2 regions of the Clostridium sp. SGI.024 genome follow, and region 1 is predicted to be linked to the other one. Evidence: a T-box and tRNA genes for the amino acid it is inferred to sense, from the RefSeq annotation. Region 1 holds a T-box; the other holds one or more tRNA genes.
The links. A T-box is a leader RNA that pairs with one kind of tRNA and senses whether it is charged. The one in region 1 lies ahead of argS (arginine--tRNA ligase), so its partner is inferred to be a tRNA-Arg.
Positions count from the first base shown of each region.

Region 2: it encodes a tRNA-Arg, which carries the amino acid that the T-box ahead of argS (arginine--tRNA ligase) is inferred to sense. The anticodon was not compared.

Region 1 covers NZ_JBNPON010000001.1:55,336-58,776, forward strand. Annotated here, with positions in the region: gene ACQRD5_RS00290 (FeoB-associated Cys-rich membrane protein) at 70-243, shown strand; gene argS (arginine--tRNA ligase) at 262-1,953, opposite strand; T-box leader at 2,094-2,295, opposite strand; gene ACQRD5_RS00300 (Ppx/GppA phosphatase family protein) at 2,440-3,441, shown strand, end outside.
Region 2 covers NZ_JBNPON010000025.1:39,048-42,488, reverse strand. Annotated here, with positions in the region: gene ACQRD5_RS08945 (lysophospholipid acyltransferase family protein) at 208-936, opposite strand; gene ACQRD5_RS08940 (staygreen family protein) at 1,102-1,887, shown strand; tRNA gene ACQRD5_RS08935 (tRNA-Arg) at 1,954-2,028, shown strand; gene ACQRD5_RS08930 (MATE family efflux transporter) at 2,247-3,441, shown strand, end outside.

The sequences.
Region 1 (3,441 bases):
TAATTATAAATATTATAGGTATATATTCTATACCATCTTTAATTAAATATTATATAAGAAGGTGTTTTAATGGAAATAATAATAACTTTAGTAATTGTATCTTTAGCAACATATATATTATTTAATACTTTTCACAATACCTCTAAAGGTAGCTGTAACTGCAAAAGCTGTTCTGACCATTGCCCAATGTACGAAGATAAATCTAATATACTAAAGATAGAAAAGGTTAAAAAAAATGCATAGCCATTGCTATGCATTTTTTTACATTTTATCTACTACTTCTATTCCAATTAAAGCTAATGAATTCTTAATTACTTGACATGTAGCTTTTACTAAATTAACTCTAGCTTCTTTTAAGCTATCATCTTCTAAATTTAATACTGAATGTGCATTATAGAATTTATTAAATAGTTTTGCAACTTCTATTGCATATCTTGTAATTATAGAAGGTTCTAATTTTTCTGTTGCTAAATGAATTTGCTTTCCAAAGCCTTCTAATGATTTAATTAGTTCAAACTCTTCCTTAGTATTCAACTTAGAATAGTCTGCAACTCCCTTTAATTCTCCAGCTCTAGTTAATATACTATTTGCTCTTGCATAAGAATATTGTACATAAGGACCTGTTTCACCTTCAAATGAAAGCATTTCCTTCCAATCAAATACAATGTCTTTTTCTCTTGAATTCTTTAGATATGTAAAGACTATTGCTCCCACACCTATTTTCTTTGCTACTTCTTCTTTATTATCTAAATTAGGATTTTTTTCATTAATAACCTCTAAAGTCTTATCTATAGATTCCTTTATTAAGTCATCTAATAATATTACTTCACCTTTTCTTGTTGAAAGCTTTCTATCAGCAAATTTAACTAATCCAAAGCCTACATGAACACAATCCTTAGCCCATTCATGTCCAGCAAGTTCAAGCACTTTAAATACTTGCTTAAAATGTAAAGCTTGAGGTGTTCCAACTACATATATGCTCTTATAGAAATCATAAGTTTTCTTTCTATACATAGCTGCTGCTAAATCTCTAGTTGCATATATTGATGCTCCATCACCTTTTAAAACAATGCATGGTGGCATATTGTAATCATCTAACATAACTACTTGAGCTCCATTACTTTCAACTAAAAGATTTTTTTCTTTTAGCTCCTCAACTACTACATCCATCTTATCATTATAAAAAGCTTCCCCAGCATATGAGTCAAATTTAACATCAAATATTTCATATATTCTTTCAAACTCTTTTAAGCTTAAATCTCTAAATCTCTTCCATAAAGCTTCAACTTCTTTATCACCTTGTTCTAAAGCTTTAAAATATGTTCTTCCTTCATCTTCTAAAGCAGGATCTTTTTCTGCTTCATCATGGAATTTAACATATATTCTTAATAATTCATCTATAGCATTTTTTTCTAAAGCCTCTTCATTTCCCCATCTTTTATATGCGGAAATAAGCTTTCCAAATTGTGTTCCCCAGTCACCTAAGTGATTAATTCCTTCTACAGTATATCCTTCCTTCTTAAAAAGCTTATATAGTGAATTACCTATTGCTGTAGTAAATAAGTGTCCTACATGAAATGGTTTTGCAATATTAGGTGATGAATATTCTACACATATAGTTTTCCCATTTCCAATATCACTTGAACCATAATTTTCACCTTGAGATAAAACTTTATCTATAGTATTTTTAGTAAACTCACCTTTGTCAACAAAGAAATTAATATATGGTCCTATATTAATTATTTTTTCAAAACCTTCATCATTTATTTTTTCTTTTAATTCTTCAGAAATCATATTTGGAGCTTTTCTAAAAGCTTTTGCTAATTGGAAACATGGAAATGCATAGTCTCCCATCTCACTTTTAGGTGGTATTTCAATTAACTTCTCAATACTTTCAATATCCATATCTACATGGTTACTTATAGCTTCAGCAACTTTCTTCTTATAATCCATTTTTATCCTCCTTACAATTTTAAGCATATTATAGATTTTCCAATCTTATAGCTGAAAAGATAAAGTTCTATATTTTATTCTTGGAAATATATTATGTAATATTATTTCCTAAAAAAATAAAAAACCGCCTCTTAAATATTATAAGAGACGGATAAATCCGCGGTACCACTCTGATTGCAATAAATGCCACTCAATGCTTTAACGCAGCAAACGAACTATCCTACTTAGTTTCAGTAGTTATCTCCAAGGCTCTCTTCCTATTATTCTATCTTATAAGGCTTGCACCATCCCTTACTCGCTAAAAAGACTCAAATATAGTACTCTTCTTTTCATAGATTTTAATATCTTCTTATATAATATCAACATTATACATAAATGAAAGATTTATTGTCAATACAAATTAGCTAAGCTTCTCTATACTTTATTAATATAAATGTTATAATATTTTATATAAAATATTTTTTAGTTTTTTATTAAGGAGTTATTATGGATAGAATCGGTATTATTGACATAGGCCCAAGCTCTCTTAGACTTATGTTAACTGAGGTTAATAAAAATGGATACTTTAAAATAATTGATGAACTTAAAACATCAATTAGGTTATGTCATGACTTAGTTAAGGATGATGGTATTTGTAACGAAAATTTTACTACTATACTTTCTACTTTAAAAGCATATAAATCATTATGTACAGTTTCTGGTGCAAGCAAAATTTTTGCCGTAGCAACTGAGTCTTTAAGAGAAGCTAAAAACAAAGATATATTGTTACCTCTTATAAAAAAAGAGTTAAATATAGACATACGAATTTTAAGCTGTGAAGAGGAAATACTATATAACTTTCTAGGTGTAAAAAGAAGCATATACATAGAAAATTCTCTTTTAGTTGAAGTAGCTGGAACTGATACTCATTTAGCTTGGGTTAAAGATAATAAGATAATTAAAAGTATAACCTTACCTATAGGTAGTGTTAACTTAAGTTATAAATTTGAACTAAATGATAGAATACTTCCTAATGCTTTAACCAGTACCTTTGAATATTTATATGATTTACTTGAAAGCATTCAATGGCTAAAAGAAACAAAATTTGAATCTATAATAGGAATAGCTTCTACCATAAGAACTATCGGTAAAATAGATAGAGTAAGAAAAAGATATCCTCTTGAAATAATTCATAATTATGAGCTTACGGATATTGATGTTAAAGAAATTTTTAATTTATTGAAATGTAAAGACTATAAACAAAGGCAAAAACTTGATGGAATAGATCCAGAACTTGCAGATATTATAGTTGGAGGTACTGCAATTTTTAAAAAAATTGCTAATATGGTGCAATGTAGTAAAATAATTATTTCTGGAAGAGGCTTACGTGAAGGTTTACTATATGAATATTTAAATGAAAATTATTCACTAGAAAAAGATATATTAGATTATAGTATTAATGGGGTATTAGACACACTAAATGGAGATAAAAGTCATGCTAAAAACGTA
Region 2 (3,441 bases), on a different contig from region 1:
TAGGATTATAATAGCTTTATTTATAATGTTAAACAAGAAAACTATGGTTACATTCATGCTACTTATCGTAGCAAAGGCTTTTAAAAGAAATTTATGAGAAATTATAATAGATATTAAAATTTTTTTTGATAAATAAATAGATAAATTATTAAGATAAAAAAGAAGAGATACTTCATTAAGAAGATCTCTTGATGTAATAAGATATTTCTATGATTGTGGAAGTTTACTCTTAATTACATCATAAACCTTTGTAATTAAAGCATCTTGCTCTTCTTTATTTAAGTTAGCTGTTTCAATAGCAGGATGTATATATAAATCAACGTGAGTAGGTTTAACCATCCATTTCTTTTTATTACTTTCCATTATCTTATAAGAGCCATTCATTGTAACTGGAACTATAGGAACCTTTGATTTTGTTGCAAGTTTAAAGCTACCAGCTTTAAATTCTCCCATATTATCACCTTTACTTCTAGTTCCTTCTGGGAATATTACTAAAGAATGACCTTTTTTTAGTATTTTAATACCTTCAATAATAGCTTCACTAGATTTTCTTAAGCTACTTCTATCCATAAATACGCAATACATATATTCCATCCAAGTACGAACTCCAGGAATTTTTTTAACTTCAATTTTAGATACGAAACCTTTTAATCCAGGTATTTCACTCATATATATAGGAATATCAAAGTTTCCTTGATGGTTACCAATATATAATACATTCGTATCTTTAGGTATGTTTTCAACACCATGTACTGTAACTTTAACTCCAGCGATTTTTAATAAGGTTCTTGCCCAAGATGTGGTATTTTTATAAACAAGTTTATCTCTTTCTTCATTTAATCCTTTTTTGGTAAGAGTCTTAGTTCTTATCATAGCCGGAATTTTTAAAATAAGTGAACTAAAGAATACTATATACCAAACAATAGATCTAAGCATGCAAATCAAATCCTTTCGATAATATAAATATATAAATAAAGTATATAACAAAGTATTAACATAGAAAAGTTAAATAAAAATCTTTTACTCTTTATATGTCTAGGGGTAACTATATATAATTAATAAACATATATTGTAAATTATTAGTTAATTGAGGTGTTAATTTTGAATAAGGCAAATCCTTATAAATTAAGTATAGAGAGAATGGAAGATATATTAGATACTGGTCCAATTATACCAAGGTGCTATGAAGTTACTTACTTAAAATCTTCAAAGAAAATGAAAATAAATATAAATAAAGATGAGAATAAAAGCAAGAACATATATAAAGGTGAAGGATTATGTGGAAGATGGTGCTGTGAGAATGAAAAGTACATGCTTTTCTTTCAAATAAATGTAATTTCAAATGAAAATAGTTATGAAAAGGTAAAGGAAAAAGATAAAAAAATAAGAAAAGAGCTTCCACTAATGATTAATTCTATAATTAAATCTGAAGAAAAGTTTCTTAAAAAAAATAAAGATTTAATTGAAGCTGAGATATTTATAAAGTTTAACTCCACCTATGATGATTTTTATAAGGTAGAAAGCTTTGGGGAATTAAAAAATTATATAAATATAGAAGGATATGATGAAAAAGAATTAAAAGAAAAGGAAGTTAATAGTCAGCTAAAAAAAATAAAAAACAATGTGGATATTAATAAAAATCTAATTTTAAATCTAATTAACCCTCATATAGAAATACACTTAGCACCAGTGTATGGAAAGGAAGTTAAGTTTCTAATAAAAGAAATAGAACTACTAAGTATAAAAGAATTAGATAGTATTGATGGATACTCTAAGGAACATGAAATAGTTGTTTTGGTGAAAATATTAAGTGGAAATGATATAGAAGAGTTAATATTAAATATAAGAGTAAAACCAAATGTTTTAATAATTGAAAAGATAGGGTAATTCTAAGTTCTAAATCAAAATATTGACATATGGAAAATGTTATTATACAATTTATTTGGTACTCAAGTCTCCATAGTTCAATGGATAGAACAGTCCCCTCCTAAGGGACAGATACAGGTTCGATCCCTGTTGGGGATACCAGTAAAAACTCGTAAGCCTTTATATCAATAGGTTTACGAGTTTTTTATTTATTAATTGATGTAATAAAGATTTCGTTGTTTTAATATTATTGACAAACTAGTTGAATTATTAGAAAATATTTTATGTTTAAGAGCAGATGGGCAGCTAATTACCCATTGCTCTTTTTTTATGCAAATAAATAATAAAAGTAATCGTACTAATAAATGCAGGAGGATACAATGAAGAAAATATTAAAAGATAAAGCTTTTATTACTACAATGCTTACATTAGCATTACCAATCACATTTCAAAATCTTGTAACATCATCACTAAATCTTGTAGATAATTTGATGATTGGTAGATTAGGAGAAGAAGCAATTGCATCAGTTGGACTAGCTAACCAATATTTCTTTATATTTACTCTATGTCTTTCAGGTATAAATGCAGGGGCTAGTGTGTTTATGTCACAGTATTGGGGAAAGAAAGATGTTAAAAGTATTAAAAAGGTACTTGGATTAGATATATCTATAGGTTTTGTTGCTTCTATAATTTTTGGAGGTGCTGCCTTTTTCTTAGTTAATCCAATAATGTCTGTATTATCAAAAGATGCTAAGGTTATTGAACTTGGAGCACAATACTTAAGAATTGTTGCTATTAGTTGTTTATTTACTAACTTCACTCAAGCTTTTTCATCAGCTCTAAGGAGTTCAGAACAGCCAAAGACACCAATGTATGCAAGTATAATAGGAGTACTTTGTAATGCATTTTTAAACTGGGTATTTATATTTGGTAACCTTGGAGTAACACCAATGGGAGTTGCAGGTGCTGCTCTAGCAACAACTATTGCTAGAACTTTAGAAGTGGCCTATATAATTTTTATGATTTATGCTAAAAATAATATTGTTTCATCAAAGATAAGAGAGCTATTTTCTTTTGATATGAACTTTATAAGAATTTATTTCAATACATCTACTGCAGTTATTGCTAATGAATTATTATGGTCTTTAGGGATGACAGCTTATTCAATAGCCTATGCGCAAATAGGAACTAGTGCAGTTGCTACAATGCAAATTGCAACAACATTAAATAATATGTTTATGGTTTTATGTATAGGATTAGCATCTGCAGCAGCTATAATGGTTGGCAATAAAATAGGTGCCAATGAAGAAGAGGTTGCTATAGATTATTCACATAAGCTTGGGAAAGTTTCTCCTATAATAGGATTAATAATAGGAGTAGTAGTATGGATTTTAGCACCACAAATTGTTAAGCCATTTAATGTTGAATCAAATACTTTTAAAGACGCAGTTACTGTTTTAAGAATTATGGCGTTAATATGTCCTATAAGGTTCTATAATGTAGTTATGATTGTTGGAATTTTTAGAGGTGGTGGAGACACTCTTTATTCAACACTAGTACAATTAGGAACTATAT